2 linked regions of the Constrictibacter sp. MBR-5 genome follow. The protein of the gene in region 1 interacts with the protein of each later gene in a pairwise test. Links are inferred from orthologs where the notes say so. Each region holds a gene or a part of one and is shown in the gene's direction. Other genes may lie near its edges.

The links.
Region 2: the proteins of ABIE65_RS16060 (region 1) and sfsA interact in binary tests that used the Escherichia coli proteins (3 or more experiments, as listed by UniProt). The link is inferred for Constrictibacter sp. MBR-5 from one-to-one orthologs.

Annotation. Positions count from the first base shown.
Region 1 is NZ_JBEPTK010000007.1:154,237-163,247, forward strand. What follows is about bases 2,324-5,322. They hold ABIE65_RS16060 (glutamate-5-semialdehyde dehydrogenase), read left to right. Parts: upstream 2,324-3,182; coding sequence 3,183-4,463; downstream 4,464-5,322. Other genes in these bases: proB (glutamate 5-kinase), read left to right, coding at 2,324-3,186; ABIE65_RS16065 (nicotinate-nucleotide adenylyltransferase), read left to right, coding at 4,472-5,119; rsfS (ribosome silencing factor), read left to right, coding at 5,080-5,322. Outside these bases: ABIE65_RS16035 (hypothetical protein), read right to left, coding at 1-79; rplU (50S ribosomal protein L21), read left to right, coding at 276-584; rpmA (50S ribosomal protein L27), read left to right, coding at 606-884; GTPase ObgE, read left to right, coding at 1,013-2,056; more of proB, read left to right, coding at 2,053-2,323; more of rsfS, read left to right, coding at 5,323-5,559; 23S rRNA (pseudouridine(1915)-N(3))-methyltransferase RlmH, read left to right, coding at 5,567-6,025; ABIE65_RS16080 (murein hydrolase activator EnvC family protein), read left to right, coding at 6,153-7,526; ABIE65_RS16085 (S41 family peptidase), read left to right, coding at 7,533-8,924. UniProt on the Escherichia coli protein: Catalyzes the NADPH-dependent reduction of L-glutamate 5-phosphate into L-glutamate 5-semialdehyde and phosphate. The product spontaneously undergoes cyclization to form 1-pyrroline-5-carboxylate.
Region 2 is NZ_JBEPTK010000003.1:219,401-228,307, forward strand. Bases 3,021-5,915 are described here. They hold sfsA (DNA/RNA nuclease SfsA), read left to right. Parts: upstream 3,021-4,031; coding sequence 4,032-4,799; downstream 4,800-5,915. Other genes in these bases: ABIE65_RS08050 (dipeptidase), read left to right, coding at 3,021-3,055; ABIE65_RS08055 (alpha/beta fold hydrolase), read left to right, coding at 3,158-4,027; ABIE65_RS08065 (acetyl-CoA C-acyltransferase), read right to left, coding at 4,801-5,915. Also shown: ABIE65_RS08045 (TRAP transporter permease), read left to right, coding at 1-1,552; more of ABIE65_RS08050, read left to right, coding at 1,637-3,020; more of ABIE65_RS08065, read right to left, coding at 5,916-5,931; ABIE65_RS08070 (AMP-binding protein), read right to left, coding at 5,928-7,415; ABIE65_RS08075 (biotin transporter BioY), read right to left, coding at 7,420-7,968; ABIE65_RS08080 (energy-coupling factor transporter transmembrane component T family protein), read right to left, coding at 7,979-8,617; ABIE65_RS08085 (energy-coupling factor ABC transporter ATP-binding protein), read right to left, coding at 8,614-8,907. UniProt on the Escherichia coli protein: Binds to DNA non-specifically. Could be a regulatory factor involved in maltose metabolism.

The DNA of each region.
Region 1 (9,011 bases):
CGCGCGCCCGAAGCGCGTCGCGCAGATCGCCGGGCTCCTGCACCGCCCGAACCAGCCATCGCGCAGCGGCGACGCTCATCCTGTCTGCCCTCCGATGAAACCATGGTGCTACTCTAAAGCTGCGCGGGAAGCGGCACATCCGGTTGACACGTCGCGCCGGCTGCGTATATTCCCGGCCTCTCGCGCCGCGGGTTCCGCAGGCGCGGTCTGTTATTGTGCGATCCGGGAGTGCCCACCATATCGGTGCGCTCACGTCGTGCGGAAGTCGGGAAGCCATGTACGCAATCGTTAAGACCGGCGGCAAGCAATACAGGGTCGCCAAGGACGACGTCATCCGCGTGGAGCGGCTGCCCGGCGAAGCGGGCGACACGATCACGCTCGGCGAAGTGCTGATGCTCGGCGGCGACGAGCCGAAGGTCGGCTCGCCGATGATCGACGGTGCGTCCGTAGCCGCGACGGTCGTCGCGCAGGATCGCAACGACAAGGTCATCATCTTCAAGAAGAAGCGCCGCCAGAACTATCGGCGCAAGCGCGGTCACCGTCAGAACGTGACGGTCCTTCGCATCACCGACATCACGGCCTGATCGGGTCGGGGAGCAGATCGTATGGCTCATAAGAAAGCAGGCGGCAGTTCGCGTAACGGTCGCGATTCCGCCGGTCGCCGTCTGGGCGTGAAGAAGTTCGGCGGACAGGCCGTCATTCCGGGCAACATCATCATTCGCCAGCGCGGCACGAAGTATCACCCCGGCCGCAATGTCGGCCTCGGCAAGGATCACACGATCTTCGCCCTGGTCGAGGGCCGCGTGGAGTTCGGCGGCGGGCTGAAGAACCGCACCTACGTCTCCGTGGTGCCCACCGAAACCGCGGTGCCGCCGGCCGAATAACGCTCCGCCCCCAGGACGGTGCGACCCGGGGGAATGGCTCGCCATTCCCCCTTCGTCGTTCTGGGGCAGGAACGGTTCACCGTTCCGCATTTCGCCAGCGGCCCTTCGAACCAGGATCCGAGACTGACATGCGCTTCCTCGACGAAGCCAAGATCTGGATCCGCAGCGGCGACGGCGGCGGCGGTTCCGTCAGCTTCCGGCGCGAGAAGTTCATCGAGTTCGGTGGGCCGGACGGCGGCGACGGCGGCCGCGGCGGCAGCGTGTATGTCGAGTGCGTGCCGAACCTGAACACCCTGATCGACTACCGCTACCAGCAGCATTTCCGCGCCGGGCGCGGCCATGGCGGCGCCGGGCGGCAGAAGAGCGGAGCCGCCGGCAGCGATGTCGTGCTGCGCGTTCCACCGGGCACCGAGATCCTGGACGAGGACCGCGAGACGGTGCTCGCCGACATGACCGAACCCGGCCAGCGGATCATGCTGGCCAAGGGCGGCGACGGCGGCTTCGGCAACGTCCACTTCAAGTCCTCGACGAACCAGGCGCCGCGCCGCGCCGGCCCGGGATGGCCCGGCGAGGAGCGCTGGCTCTGGCTGCGCCTGAAGCTGGTCGCCGACGCCGGTCTCGTCGGCCTGCCCAACGCCGGCAAGTCGACCTTCCTCGCCGCCGTCAGCCGGGCGAAGCCGAAGATCGCCGACTATCCCTTCACGACCCTGACGCCCGGCCTGGGCGTGGTCAACGTGCACGACGCCGAATTCGTGCTCGCCGACATACCGGGGCTGATCGAAGGCGCGCATGAAGGTGCCGGCCTCGGCGATCGCTTCCTCGGCCATGTGGAACGCTGCCGAGTGCTCCTGCACCTGATCGACGGGACATCCGAGGATCCGGCCGAGAGCTACCGCATCGTGCGCGGCGAGATCGAGGCCTATGGCGAGACGCTGGCCGAAAAGCCGGAGATCGTCGCCCTGAACAAGTGCGACGCGCTAACGCCGGACGACATCGAGGAGCGGCGCGCGGCACTCGCCGAGGCGGCGGAGATCGCACCGGGTGCCGTCTGGACGATCTCCGGCGCCTCCGGGCAGAACGTCCGCGACCTGCTCTCGGCGCTGTACGCCGCCATTCAGGGTTCCCGCGCCGAGGACGGCGCAGACGCGCCCGCCGCGCCCTACCAGCCATGAGTGCCGCGGCCATCGCCGACAGTCCGCTCGCCGCGGCGCGCCGGCTGGTGGTGAAGATCGGCTCCTCACTGCTCGTCGACGAGGCGAGCGGGCAGCTCCGGCGCAGCTGGCTCGACGCCGTCGGCGACGACGTGGCGCGCTGTGCCGCCCGCGGGCAGGAGGTCATCATCGTATCGTCCGGCGCGATCGCCCTCGGGCGCAGGCAGCTTCGCCTGCCCGACGGACCGCTGCGGCTGGAGGAGTCCCAGGCCGCCGCCGCGACAGGCCAGATCCGCCTCGCCCACGCTTGGCAGGAGACGCTGGCACGCCACGGAATCACCGTCGCCCAGGTGCTGGTGACGCTCGGCGATACCGAGCAGCGCCGGCGGTATCTGAACGCCCGCAACACGCTCAACGCCCTGGTCCGCCTGCACGCCGTGCCGGTGATCAACGAGAACGACACGGTGGCGACCGAGGAGATCCGGTTCGGCGACAACGACCGCCTCGCCGCGCGCGTCGCGGCGATGGTTAGTGCCGAGGCCCTCGTCCTGCTCTCCGACATCGACGGGCTCTATACCGCCGACCCGCGCCACGACCCGCAGGCGCGGTTCCTGCCGGAAATCCACGCCCTTACGCCCGAGATCGAGGCGATGGCCGGCGCACCCGGGTCCGGTTTCGGCAGCGGCGGCATGGTGACCAAGCTCGCTGCGGCGCGCATCAGCATGGGCGCCGGCTGCCGCATGGTCATCGCCAACGGCCGACGCGAGGCGCCGCTGGCGGCCATCGAATCCGGCGAGCGCTGCACCTGGTTCCTGCCGTCCGCGACGCCCCGCACCGCCCGCAAGGAGTGGATCGCCGGAAGCCTGCGTACCCGCGGCGTGGTGACGATCGACGAGGGCGCGGCGCGTGCCCTGCGCGACGGGCGCAGCCTGCTTCCCGCCGGCGTGGTGACCGTCGACGGCGTATTCCAGCGCGGCGACGCGGTGCTGGTGAAGGATGCGGCGGGCCGGGAACTGGCACGCGGTCTCTGTGCCTATTCATCGGACGATGCGCGCCTGATCGCCGGGCACAAAAGCCATGAAATCGCCGACCGGCTCGGCTACCGTGGCCGCGACGAGATGATCCATCGAGACGACCTGGTGCTGTCATGACCCTGGCGATGCCGCTCGCTGAGACCGACGACGTCGGCACGACAATGCGCCGCATCGGCGAGCGCGCCCGCGCCGCCGCGTCGGTCCTGGCACTGGCGCCGTCCGCGGCGAAGGATTCGGCACTGCATGCCGCCGCCGCCGCCATTCGCGCACGCGCGCCGGAGATTCTCGCCGCCAACGCCCGCGACCTCGCCGAGGCGCGCGACCTGTCGGCATCGATGTCCGACCGGCTCCGGCTGGACGAAGGCCGCATCGAGGGCATCGCGCGCGGCCTGGAGGAGGTCGCCGCCCTGCCCGACCCGATCGGCCAGACGATCGCGGAATGGACCCGCCCGAACGGGCTGCGGATCGCGCGCGTGCGCGTGCCGCTCGGCGTGATCGGCATCATCTACGAATCCCGCCCGAACGTAACGGCCGACGCCGGCGGGCTCTGCCTGAAGTCCGGCAACGCCGCCATCCTGCGCGGCGGATCCGAGAGCTTCCACAGTTCGCGCGCCATCGCAGACTGCCTGCACGAGGGACTGCGCGCCGCCGGCCTGCCGGAGGACTGTATCCAACTGGTGCCGACCCGCGACCGGGCGGCCGTCGGCGCGCTCCTCGGACTGCGCGGCCTCGTCGACGTGATCGTGCCGCGCGGCGGGCGCTCGCTGATCGAACGCGTGATGAACGAGGCGAAGGTGCCGGTCATCGGCCATCTCGAAGGCCTGGTGCACATCTATGTCGACGCCACCGCCGACCTGGAGGAGGTGCGCCGCATCGTGCTGAACGCGAAGCTGCGGCGCACCGGCGTCTGCGGCGCGGTCGAGACGCTGCTCTTCGACCGGGCGGCGGCATCGACCCACATGCCTCCCGTGATCCGCGACCTGCTCGATGGGGGCTGCGAGGTGCGCGGCGACGCGGCGGTGCGCGACGTGGATCCGCGCGTCCTGCCCGCGGCGGACAGCGACTGGTCGACAGAGTATCTCGACGCGATCGTGTCGGCGCGCGTCGTCGACGGCCTCGACGCCGCGATCGACCACATCAACCGCTACGGTTCGCATCATACCGATGCGATCCTGAGCGAGGACGCGGACGCCGCCCGGCGGTTCCTCGATCGGGTGGACAGCGCCATCGTGCTGCACAATGCCTCGACCCAGTTCGCCGACGGCGGCGAGTTCGGCATGGGTGCCGAGATCGGCATCTCCACCGACCGCTTCCACGCCCGCGGCCCGGTCGGCGCCGAGCAGCTGACCAGCTATAAATACGTCGTCCGCGGCGACGGGCAGGTCCGGCCATAGCCACCTCGATGCAGCGGCCGGCGCGCCTCTCCGGCGTGGTCGGCCATCGCGCGACAGGCCGGATCGGCCTGCTCGGCGGCTCGTTCAATCCCGCACATCGCGGTCATCGCCACGTCAGTCTCGAGGCTCTGCGGCGGCTTCGCCTGGACGAGGTCTGGTGGCTCGTCTCGCCGCAGAATCCGCTGAAGGCCGCCGACGGCATGGCCTCTCTTTCCGCGCGTATGCAGCGCGCCGGGCGGGTGGCGGCGCATCCGCGCATCCGGGTGACGGATCTGGAGCGCCACTTCGGCACCCGCTATACGGTCGACACCGTCCTGGCGCTGCGGCGACGCTTTCCGGGCATCGACTTCGTCTGGCTGATGGGCGCCGACATCATGATCCAGATGCCGCGCTGGAGCCGCTGGCCGCAACTCTTCCGGATGGTCCCCGTTGCGGTCTTCGCCCGGCCTACCTACTTCTCCAGGGCAATGGCAGGCAAGGTGGCGCACAGGTTCCGGCAGGACCGGGTCCCGCTTTCAGGTGCCGGCGATCTGGCCGGGCGCGTTCCGCCGGCTTGGACGTTCATTCCCATACCCCATGACAACACATCGGCGACGGACATACGCGCGCGGCTTTCGTGCTGGCCGCCCGCCACTGCAGGAGGATCACGGTCATAATCGGCTCCGACGCGACCGCCGGACGGCTCCACGCCGCCCACCCCGATGCCCAGGACCGCCCCGAGGCGAAGGACTACGGCGCCGAAAAGGGCAGCATCCTGGATCTCACGCTGCAGCGCCTGGACGACGACCAAGCGCAGGATGTCGTGGTGATCGATCTCCGCGGCAAATCGTCGATCTGCGATCAGATGGTGGTCGCGTCCGGTCGGGCGCAGCGCCACGTCGCCGCGATGGCCGAGCATCTGGCCGAGGACCTGAAGCCGCTGATCGGCCGTGCGCCGGCGATCGAGGGGCTGCCGGCCGGCGACTGGGTGCTGATCGACGCAGGCGACGTGATCGTCCACCTGTTCCGCCCCGAGGTCCGCGCCTTCTACAACCTGGAGAAGATGTGGGGCGTCGAGCTGGCGGAAGCGGCGCCGAGCCGCTCGAACGCGAGCTGAACCGCCGTTGCGCCTGTTGGTTGCCGCCGTCGGCCGCGCCCGCGGCAGCGCTGCAGGAGCTCTTTACGACGAGTACGCCCGCCGGATGACGTGGCCCCTCGACCTGCGCGAGGTCGAGGTGAGACAGGCCCTGCCGCCGCCCCGGCTGAAGGCGCGCGAGGGTGAACTGCTCCTGGCGGCGGTGCCCAAGGGATCGCGGGTGGTGGCGCTCGACGAAACGGGCCGCAGCCTCGACAGCGCGACCTTCGCCGCCCTCCTCGGCGGCTGGCGCGACGAGGGGGTCCCGCAGGCGGCGTTCCTGATCGGCGGCGCCGACGGCCATGACGCGCCGGTGCGTGCGGCGGCGGACCTGACCCTCTCGTTCGGCGCAATGACCTGGCCCCATCTGCTGGCTCGCGCCATGCTGGCGGAGCAGCTCTATCGGGCGACGACGATCCTGGCCGGCCACCCCTATCATCGCGCCTAAAGCGGGCGCCGCAAGGCCGCCCGACATTGCCGATTCTACATGATCGCAGGGCCGCAAAGTTGCTGCGGGCAAGCGATCGCATGATAGGTTGAAGGCCGGTCCCGCGGCCCGAAAGCCCGCCACGCGCATGTTGCCAACCGTTCCGGTCGCCCACCGCTACAGCAGCGCCCGCTCCGCCCGACTGTGCGGGGCGATGGTGGCCGTGGTCGCGGCCACGGTTGCCTTGCCGCTCGCTGACGCGGACGCGCAGGTCCGCGACGAGGATCGGGCGAAGAGCGAGATACGGTCGATCGACCGCGCCATCGACCTCGCGCGGGAACGCAGGGAACGCCTGGACGCAGAAGCGGCCAGACACGCTCAGGAGGTGGAGGCGCTGCGCGCGCAGTCGGTCGAAGTCGCCCGGCGCGTGCAGGATCAGGAAGCGGCAGCCTCCGCGACGGAGCTTCGCCTGCGCGATCTCCGGCGCGAGACCGCAGCGGCGGAACAGAGCCTGAATGACGGACGCGACCGCATGGCGGTGACCTTGGCCGCGCTGCAACGCCTCGCGCGCCGGCCGCCCGAGGCGATGATCGCCATGCCGACCAGCCCGGTCGATACCGTGCGGACGGCGATGCTGCTCGGCGCGGTGGTCCCGCCCCTGGAGCGGCAGGCCGTCGAGCTGCGCGACCGGCTTGCGACGCTCGCCGCCCTCCGCGAAGAGGGCAGGCGCGAGCGCACGGCGCTGGCCAACCAGCTGGCAGCGCTGCGAAGCGAACGCGCCGAACTGGCCCGACTGGCGGAACGAACCGCCGTCCTCCGCGATCGCGCGGCGGCCGAGCGCCAGGATGTCGTCGCCCGGCTCGACAGCATGGGCAAGGAAGCCGACGACCTGCGCGACCTGATCAAGCGGCTGGAAGCGGAACGACGCGCGGAGGAGGAGCGCCGCCGGGTCGAAGCGGAGCGCCAGCGTGCCGAGGCGGCACGACGGCGGGCCGCGGAACAGCGCCGGCTCGCCGAAGAACAGCGGCGCGCGGAGGAAGAGGCGCGCCGGCGGAACGCGCCGCCACCGGTCGCGATGACGCCGCCACCGCGCCCCGCCGAGTTGCGCGAGTCGCAGCCCCCACCACCGGTGGTACCGCGCGGCTCGTCGCGGACGGCCCCCCCGGCCCGCGGCAGGATCGTCATGGGCTACGGCGATGCACCGCCGCCGCGGGATCGCGGTGTCGTACTGGAGACACGCGGCGATGCGCAGGTGGTGGCGCCACGCGAGGGCACCGTAGCCTATGCGGGAGATTTCCGCGGCTATGGCCGACTCTTGATCATCGACCATGGCGACGGGTATCATTCGGTGCTGATGGGCTTCGCGCGAATCGATGCGCGCCCGGGCCAGCGGGTGATCGCCGGGGAGCCCGTCGGTGTCATGGGTGCATCCGAAAGAGGGAACCCCCACCTCTATGTCGAGCTGCGCCGCAACGGGCAGCCTACCAATCCGCTGCCCATGCTGGCGGCGCAGAGGGAATAGCAGGGCATGATCGGACGAATGATGCTGGCGGCCACGGTGGCCGTCACGGTCGGTTGCGCAACCGCGGTCGACGTGAGCGCCCAGAACAAGGGCTCGGAGACCTACCGCCAGCTCAACCTGTTCGGCGACGTGTTCGAGCGGGTGCGCTCCGACTATGTCGAGCCGGTGACCGACGAACAACTCGTCGAATCCGCGATCAACGGCATGCTGACGGCGCTCGACCCGCATTCCAGCTACCTGAACGCGAAGAATTTTCGCGACATGCAGGTGCAGACGAAAGGCGAGTTCGGCGGCCTCGGCATCGAGGTCACGATGGAGAACGGCTACGTCAAGGTCGTCTCCCCCATCGACGATACGCCCGCCTTCCGCGCTGGCCTGCAGCCCGGCGACCTGATCACGCACCTCGACGGCGAGTCCGTCCAGGGCATGACCCTCGCCGATGCCGTCGAAAAGATGCGCGGCGCGCCGAAGACCACGCTGAAGGTCACGATCCGGCGCGGCGAGGAGGCACCCTTCGACGTGACCCTCACCCGCGACGTCATCCGCATCCAGTCGGTGCGCTCGCGCGTTGAAAAGGATATCGGCTACATCCGCATCACCTCGTTCAGCGAGCAGACCGACGAAGGCCTGCGCAACGCCATGAAGCGGCTGAAGGAGGAGATGGGCGACAAGCTGCACGGCGTGCTGCTCGATCTGCGCAACAACCCGGGCGGCCTCCTGGACCAGGCGGTCGCCGTGTCCGACGACTTCCTGGACAAGGGCGAGATCGTCTCAACGCGCGGCCGGCGGAAAGAGGACGTGCAGCGCTACAACGCGAATTCCGGAGACATCGCCGCAGATCTGCCGATCGTCGTGCTGATCAACGGCGGCTCGGCGTCGGCATCCGAAATCGTCGCAGGCGCCCTGCAGGATCATCAGCGCGCGCTGGTCGTCGGCACCCAGTCGTTCGGCAAAGGCTCGGTGCAGACCATCGTTCCCATCCCGGGGCACGGTGCGATCCGCTTGACGACGGCGCGCTACTACACCCCGTCGGGACGCTCGATCCAGGCGAAGGGCATCGAGCCGGACATCATCATCGAGCAGGCGCGCATCGAGCCGTTGACCGTCGAGGGTCGCCGGCGCGAGGCCGACCTGCGGGGTGCCCTGCGCAACGACGCCGAACGTGCCGAGCCGACGTCCGGCCCGGCGCCGCAAGCACCCGCCGCACCGGCCGTCACGCCCCAGCCCCAGCCTCAGCCTCAGTCCCAGCCGGGAGGCCAGCCGGGCTCCGAGATGGAAGACGAAGAGGTCGAGGCGATCCCGCCGGTCCTTCAGGGCGGACCGCAGGACTATCAGCTGGCGCGCGCCTTCGACCTGCTGCGCGGCATCTCGCTGTACCAGAAGCGGATCACGAAGTAGGGAGCGGATGGTGCCCAGCGGCCGTTCGGAGCCGGCATATCCCGGGCAGTCCCGCCGTCGCCCCGCCCGGCCGAAGCGATGAGGCGC
Region 2 (8,907 bases), on another replicon or contig:
CGGCGTCATCGCCCAGCGCATGGGCCTCGGCAAGTTCTTCATCGACATCGCCCAGGTCTTCGCCGGGCGTTTCTCCGGCGGCCCGGCAAAGGTCAGCGTCGTGTCGTCGTCGCTGTTCGGCACCATCTCCGGGTCGTCCATCGCCAACACCGTGACGACCGGCTCACTCACCATCCCGGCGATGAAGCGGGTCGGCTATCCCGCGCACTTCGCTGGCGCCGTCGAGGCCGCCAGTTCCACGGGCGGCCAGATCACGCCGCCGATCATGGGTGCGGCGGCCTTCCTGATGGTCGAGTTCCTGGAGATTCCCTACACCACCATCATCCTGGCGGCGATGACGCCGGCGATCATGCACTACGTGGCTGTCCTGGCGATGGTCCATTTCGAGGCCAAGAAGCTTGGCCTCAAGGGCATGGAGCCGTCGGAGATTCCGCGGATCGGCGACGTGCTGCGGCAGGGCTGGCACACGACGGTGCCGCTGGTGATCCTGATCTACGTCCTGTTCTCCGGCTACACGCCGTATCTCGCCGCCTTCTGGGGCATCTCCAGCTGCATCGCCATCGGCTGGCCGCTGGCCGGCACGGCGCTCGCCGTACTGGCCCTGGTGGGGCGCAGCTTCGACCTCGTGTCGCTCATCCTCGACCCCACGACCGTCAGCCTGTTCCTGATCTCGCTCGCCATCGGCTTCATGCGCTGGCGCACGCGCGAGCAGTTCGCCTCGCTCGCCGACGCCTTCGCCATCGGCTCGAAATACGCCCTCGCCGTCGGCGCCGCCGGTGCCGCCGTCGGCATCGTGGTCGGCGTCATCACGCTGACCGGCGTCACCTTCCGGCTCGGCTACATGGTGACCCAGGGCGCCCTGAGCGTCGTCGACAGCATTCAGCTCCTGACCGCCCTGCTCCCCTTCGACATCGTCGGTGACGGCACGGAGAAGCTCGCGTTCTTCGGCGTGCAGCCGGCGATGCTGTTCGTGTCGCTGCTGTTCATCGCGATCTCCTGCGTCCTGATGGGCGCCGGCCTGCCGACGACGGCGCTCTACATCATGCTCTCGGCCATCGCGACGCCGGCCCTGGCGCAGCTCGGCGTGCCGCCGCTCGCCGCGCACCTGTTCGTGCTCTACTACGGCGTGCTCGCCGACCTGACGCCGCCTGTCTGCGTCTCGGCCTATGCCGCCGGCGGCATCGCCGGGGCCAATCCCTTCAAGACGGGCGTGACCGCCTTCCGCCTCGGCAACGCGAAGGTCCTGGTACCCTTCGTGTTCGTCTACTCGCCGGCGATGCTGATCGTCATTCCGGAATATTTCAGCTGGCCGGAATATGCGTCGGTGACGATCACCTGCCTGATCGGCATCGTTCTGCTCGGCGCGGCGCTCACCGGCTATCTCATCGCCCCGATGGGCAAGCCGCTGCGCATCCTGCTGGCGGTCGGCGCGGTGCTGATCGTGGCGCCCAGCATGGAGACCAACCTCTGGGGCCTGGCGCTGGCGGCCCCCGTCCTGGTGCAGCAGTGGCTCGGCTGGCGCCGGGCCGCAGCGTCCCCCCTCGCAGCGTAGGCGCGGCGCCGCAACGGGATTGTTGCCACGACCGGGCGTTGCGGCGAGCATGGGGCGACCTCCGGAACCATGGCAGCCATCCCGATGAGCGATCTCGAGCCCGTCCTCGACCATCTCCGCCGCGACTTCGGCGGCGCGGTCGGGCGCCTCTGCGACCTTCTCCGCATCCCGAGCGTCAGCACGGACCCGGCCTACAAGGCCGACGTGCTGCGCGCCGCGCAGTGGATGGTCGACGACCTGAAGAGCATGGGCTTCGACGCCGGCCTGCGGCAGACGCCGGGCCACCCGATCGTCGTCGCCCACCATGCCGGGCCGGGCGACGCCACGGACGGAAATGTCCCGCACATCATGTATTACGGCCATTACGACGTGCAGCCGCCCGACCCGCTGGAGCTCTGGGAGACGGGCCCCTTCGAGCCGACCATCGTCGAGGCGGCACGCGGCCCGCGGGTGATCGCGCGCGGCGCGGTCGACGACAAGGGCCAGGTGATGACCTGGATGGAGGCCTTCCGCGCCTGGATCAAGGTGCACGGCACGCTCCCGGTCCGCGTCACCGTGCTGCTCGAGGGCGAGGAGGAGTGCGGCAGCCCCAGCCTGCCGGGGTTCCTGCGCGACAACCGCGAGGAGCTGCAGGCCGACATCTGCATGGTGTCCGACACCGGCAGCTGGGACCTGGAGACGCCGGGCGCCACCTACATGCTTCGCGGCATGATGTATGCCGAACTGACGCTGCACGGGCCGAGCCGCGATCTGCATTCCGGCATGTATGGCGGCGCGGTGCTCAATCCGATCAACGCGCTCACGCGCATCCTGGGCCAGCTGCACGATGCTGACGGCCGCATCCAGATCCCCGGCTTCTACGACGACGTGGAAGAGCCGTCGGCGGCGGAGCTGGAGGCCTGGAAGGGGCTCGGCTTCGACGAGGCCGCCTTCCTCGGCGAGATCGGCCTGAAGACGCCGACGGGCGAGAAGGGCCGTACCGCCCTGGAGCGGCTCTGGTCGCGCCCCACCTGCGACATCAACGGCATCCACGGCGGCTACACGGGCGCCGGCGCCAAGACCGTGATCGCCGCCCATGCGACCGCCAAGCTCAGCTGCCGCCTCGTGCCCGGCCAGGATCCGCACAAGGTGTTCGCCGGCCTGAAGGCCTTCCTCGACGCCCGCACGCCGGCCGACGGCCGCTGGGAGTTCAAGACCTTCAGCATGTCGCGCGCCATCCGCGTGCCCGCGGATTCGCCCTGGCTGCAGGCGGCGATGCGCGGCCTCGCCGCAGTCTACACGAAGAAGCCCGTGCTGATCGGCTGCGGCGGCTCGATTCCCGTGGTCGGCATGATCCAGGACACGCTCGGCTTCGACTCCCTGCTCGTCGGCTTCGGCCTCGAGGACGACCGCGTCCATTCGCCGAACGAGAAGTTCGACCTCGCCTGCTTCCGCAACGGCATGCTCTCCCACGCCGCGATCCTGCAGCAGCTGGCGGACGTCGCGCGGCGGCCGGGGGCCTGACCCGGCACCATAAGGCTAAGCGACGCGGTCGCGTGCGCTGCGCTTGACCCGGTCCGGGCCAAGCGGGAGAAACCATCAGGGCAATAGGGTTGGACCGAGCGGATGAGCCAGGAACTGGAGGCGCTGCGTGCGCGCGCCTTGGAGCAGATCGCGCGCGTCGAGGCGCAGTCGGTGCGGCTGGGGTCGCCATGCGGCAACGGGGAGATGCTGTGGCACCGTTGGGGTGACGGCAGCAAGCCGCCGCTGGTGCTGTTCCACGGCGGCTACGGCTCGTGGCTCCACTGGTTCCGCAACGTGCTGCCGCTGTCACAGCACTACACGGTGTTCGCCGCCGACCTGCCGGGACTGGGCGAATCGGCCCCGCCGCCGGAGCCGCGGGATCCGCACGCCATGGGGAAGGTCGTCGCCGAGGGATTGGAGACGGTCCTGCCGCCGGGACCGTTCGATCTGGTCGGTTTCTCCTACGGCGCCGTCATGGCGGGCCACGCCGCGGCGCTGCTCGGCGAGCGCGTGCGCAGCCTCACCCTGGTCGGCGCCGGCGGCCTGGGGCTCAAGCGTGGCCACATGCAGGACCTCGTGACGTGGCGTCCCGACATGAGCGGCGAGAAGCTCGCCGAACTGCACCGGCGCAACCTGGAGATCCTGATGGTCGCCCACCCCGGGACGGTGGACGACGTTGCGCTCTACATGCAGATGACCAACACGATGCGCGCCGTCGTGAAGAGCCGTTACATCTCGCGCACCGCGTCCCTGGCGCAGGTGCTGCCGAGCGTGAAGGCGAAGCTCGCCGGCATCTGGGGCGAGTTGGACGGCACGACCCATCCCTACACCCAGGAGCGCTGCGACCTGCTGCGCTCGATACAGCCCGACGCGCCGTTCGAGGTGGTCCCGGACTCCGGCCACTGGGTGCAGTACGAGACGCCCGCGGCGTTCGACGCGACCCTGCTCGGGATCCTGCGCGGGCACGGCTGACCGCGTGCTCTACGCCGTCCCGCTGATCCGCGGCCGGCTGGTCCGGCGCTACAAGCGCTTCCTCGCCGACGTCGAGCTGGCCGAGGGCGGGGTGGAGACGGTGCACTGCCCGAATCCCGGGGCGATGATGGGGCTGCTGGCGTCGGCGGCCCCGGTCTGGCTGCTGCCGGCGGTCAATCCGAAGGCGAAGCTGCGCCTGGGCTGGGAGCTGGTCGAGGCCGACGGCACGCTGGTCGGGATCAACGCCAACCGGCCGAACCGCCTGGTGGAGGAGGCGCTCGCCGCCGACCGCCTCCCGGTTCTGTCCGGATATGCGGAGGTGCGCCGCGAGGTGCGCTACGGCCTGCGCTCGCGGGTCGACCTGGTCCTGACCGCACCGGACCGGCCGCCCTGCTATGTCGAGATCAAGAACGTCCACCTGCGCCGCGACGGCCACGGCGACGACCGGAACGACCAGGGGGGCGGCGTCGGATGGGCCGAGTTTCCCGACTGCGTCACCGCCCGTGGCGCGCGCCACCTGGACGAGCTCGGCAACATGGCCGAGCAGGGCTGCCGCGCCGTCGTGCTGTTCGTCGTCCAGCGCGCAGACTGCGACCGCCTGCGCCTCGCCACCGACCTCGACCCGGCCTTCGCCGCCGCCATGGCGCGCGCCCTGGCCCGCGGCGTCGAGGTGGCCTGCTGCGTCTGCGCCGTCACCCCGGCGGGCGTCGTCATCGAGCGCCCGATTCCGTTCGATCCCGCCAACCTGCCGCCGGTGACCACGTCACGCTGAGTCAGCCTTCGAGCAGCATCGCCGACCCGAGACCGCCCGCGGCGGCGATGGTGGCGAGGCCGAGGCTGCCGGGCGGCGTCGTCTGCAACTCATGCCAGAGCCGCACGGCGAGGATGGCGCCGGACGCGCCGATCGGGTGGCCGCGGGCGAGCGCGCCGCCGCCGCGGTTGACCCGGGCGGGATCGAGGCCGATGCCCTCGATGCAGGCGATGGCCTGGACGGCGAAGGCTTCCATCACTTCGGCGACGCTCACGTCGCCCGGCGCGATGCCGCAACGGTCGAGAAGCCGCCGGCTGGCGGCGATAGGCGCCAGGCCGGGCATGGCGGGGTCCCCCCCGGCGCTCGCCGTCCCTGCGATGCGAACCGTTCGGCCGTGCGGGTTCAGCCGGGCGGCGACCCGGTCGGACACCACCAGCACGACGGCGGCGGCGTCCGCCTCGACCGCGACGGTCGCCGCCGTGACGGCATGCCCGGCATCCCCGGCCAGCGCGGGCAGGCGGGCGCAGAGGGCAGGTGTGAGCCGCCGGGCGAAGGCGTCCCGGGTCAGGCCCGCGAGATCGACGATCTCGCCGGGCGACGGCGGTGCGGCACGCGCCGCGGCATGGCTGGCGATCGCATAGTCCTCCTGCAGCGCCCGCGTGATGCCGCAGACGCGGGCGAGGTCGGCGGCGGCCGGGATCATGTCGGGATCGCGCGCCGGCCAGGGCGAGAAGGGCGGCCGGTCGTATGGCACCGACGGCTCGCCCGGCGTCGGCGGCCGGTAGCGCCGTTCCGGCGCGCGGCTGAAGCTCTCGACCCCGCCGGCGACGACGACGTCCGCCTCGCCGGCGCGGATGCGCGCGGCGGCGAGGGCGATGGCATCGAGGCCGGCGCAGCACTGGCTGTCGACGGTCAGCGCCGGCTGGTCCTCGGGAATGCCCGCGGCGAGGAGGGCGAGGCGGGCCGGATTGCCGCCGCCGTAGAGCGCATTGCCGAGGATGACCGCGTCCACATCGCCGGCGGGCATGCCCGTGTTGGCGAGCAGCGCGCGGATCGGCGCGGCGGCGAGGTCCCAGGCCTCGATCGCCCGGAAGGCACCGCCGCGCGGCGCCACCGCCGTCCGGCACGCGCCGGCGATGACCGCACCGGTCACGGCAGCGGCTCGTACGCGCCGGCCGCCCAGCGGTCCTGCAGCGCGGCGAAGTCCGTTTTGCCGGAGGGCGTCAGCGGCCAGTCACGCACGACGCCGTAGCGGCGGGGAACCTTGTAGGGCGGTAGCAGCGCCCGCGCATGGGCGATCAGGCCGGCCGCGGTCGCCGCCTGTCCGGAGCGGAGCGACACGAGGGCCGCGAGCCGTTCGCCGCGCACCGCGTCGGCGACGCCGAAGACGCCGGCGGTGGCGACGGCCGGATGCGCTTCGAGCACCCGCTCGACCGCTTCGGGATGCACGTTCCGGCCGGCAGCGACGATCATCCGTCTGGCGCGTCCGACCAGGTGGAGATAGCCGTCGGCGTCGAGATGGCCGACGTCGCCGACGGACATCGCCTGTCCCGCCCGCAGCACGTCGTCACCGTCGGCGAGGACGTAGCCGGAGAAGACGAGCGGGCTGTCGACGAAGACGAGGCCCGTGCGTCCGCGCGGCAGACGCCGGCCGAGGCGGTCGCGGACGGTCAGGTCTACGCCGTGGAAGGCGCGCCCGACCGAGCCCGGCGGCACGGGCTCGCCGTCCTTCGCCACGGTCACGAAGCTGAGCTCGGAGGCGCCGTAGAACTCGGCGAAGCGGGCGTTCGGGAAGGCGCGGCGCAGGGCGGGAAGGGCGTCCGCGGCCCATTTGGCGCCGGAGGACAGGATCCAGCGCAGGCTGGGACACGGTGCGTGCCCCGCCGCCGCCTCGAGCACCAGCCGCAGGTGGGTGGGCACGCCGTAGAGGACCGTGGCCTCATGGGTGCGGACTTGGCGCAGGACGGAAGCGGGCCGAAAGCCGGTGGACAGGATGACGGTGGCGCCGGCGTGCAGGCCCTGCATCAGCGCATAGAGGAACAGCGAATGCGTCAGCGTGCCCGGCGCCACGACCACGTCCTGCGGACCGATGCCGAATTCGACCGCGTCGCCGGCGAAACTCTCGGTCCACGAGCGATGGTCGCGGCCGTAGCCCTTCGGCCGGCCCGTCGAGCCCGAGGTGAAGCCGACATAGAAGCGCGACCGGTCGGCGGGCTCCGCCGGGCGTTGGTAGCGGAGGGGCGCACCGACGGCGTCCGCCACGGCGGCGAACGGCAGGTGATCGTCGAGGCGGATCGCCTTCGGCCCGCCCCGATGCGGCGACCCGGTGACGAGCAGCGCCGGCGCCAGGGCGTCCAGCACCGCGTCGACCGTCGCCGCGGGCCAGTCTGGGTCGAGCACCTGCGCCTCGCGCCCGGCATGGGCGACGGCGAGCACGAGCAGCGCCAGCGCCGGGCCGGTCGGCAGGTGCAGCGCGACACCGCCGCCGGCCGGAACGCACGCGGCGACGTGCGCCGCCAGGCGGTCGAGCGCCGCAGCGAGTTCGCCCCAGGTCAAAACGTCGTCGCCGACCCGGAGCGCCGGCCGCTCGGGCCGCGCGTCGGCATGCGCCGGAATCCGGGACGTGACGCCCGCCATGGGACTAGGCTCGGCGGGGTGCCGGCATCGCCTTGCGCAGGCCGGCCGCGACGAGGCCCGTCGCGATCGCCTTCAGCATGTCGCCGGGCAGGAAGGTGCTGCTGGCGATGGCCGCCTGCACCAGCGTCATGCCGGCCTTCCACGCCAGGACCGGTATGCCGAAGGCATAGATGACGATGACGCCGCCGATGACGGCCGCCACGGCCGACCCGACGAAGACCGGCAGGCCGGCCAGCCGGCGCGCCACGAGGCCGCACACGAACGCGCCGGGGATGAAGCCGACCAGGAAGCCGGCGGACGGCCCGAAGAACACGCCGAGCCCGCCGCGGCCGCCGGCGAGGAAGGGAGCGCCCAGCGCCACGACGAAGACGAACAGCAGCACCGCGAGCGCCCCCTGACGGGCGCCGAGGACGACGCCGGCCAGCATCACGCCCAGCGTCTGGGCGGTGATCGGCACGCCGCCGGCGAGCGGCAGGTCGATGCGGGGGAGCAGGCCGAGAGCGGCGATGATCGCGGCGAAGAGCGCGATGCGGGCGATGGACCGTGTTTCCACGCGGGAACCTCTAACGTCTGGGGGTGGGCTGGCCGCGGTGCGCGTCGAAACCCTGGGCGTCGAAACCTCGGGCGTCGAGCGCGTCCGCCACCTGATCGGCCAGTCGTAGCGTCTCCGCCATGAAGGGCACAAGCAGCCGCCACGACGGCCGCCGCCCGGTGCGCGCCCGCCACGCCTCGCAGCGCAGGTCCCAGTTGGACAGAAGCACGGGCACGAAGCGCACCACGAGCGCCACCGCCAGCCCCAGCTTCTTCGGATTGAGCCCGACGACCCGGAGCGGCCGCAGCAGCGGCACCACGGCATCCATCAAGGCCTGCATCGTCGTCGTCATGGTGACGAGGTTCGCCAGCAGCACCATCGTGACGAGGCGAAGCACGGCGGTCAGCCCGTCGATCCACGCGCCGGTCAGTCCGTGCAGCAGCCCGATGACGGCGAGCAGCGGCAGCAGCGGCCGCAGGAGCGCGATGTGGCGAAGCGCCTGCCGTCCGGCGGAGGCATAGAGGGCGAGCGTGCCGGCGAAGGCGACCCCGAGCCATCCTGCACCCTCCACGGGGAGCAGCGCCGTGCTGGCGACCGCCAGTGCGGCGAGCTTGGCACCGGCCGGGACGCGGTGAAGCCAGGTGCGCCGGGCCAGATAGGTCGAGATCACGACGGCAGTTCCGCCGCGGCGCGGCGCCGGGCGTGGTCCCGGTAGGCGGCGATCACGTCTCCGGGCGGCCCGTCCGCGCGCACCGCACCCTGTTCCAGCCAGACGACCCGGTCGAACCCGGCGAGCAGGTCGAGGTCGTGGCTGGCCATGACCATGCGCTGCGGCAGCGCCGCGAGCCGGGCGCCGAGGGCGAAGCGCGTCGACAGGTCGAGGCTCGCGAATGGCTCGTCGAGCAGGAGGAAGCGCGGCTCCGGCGCGATGACGGCGAGAATGCAGACGAGCTGCTTCTG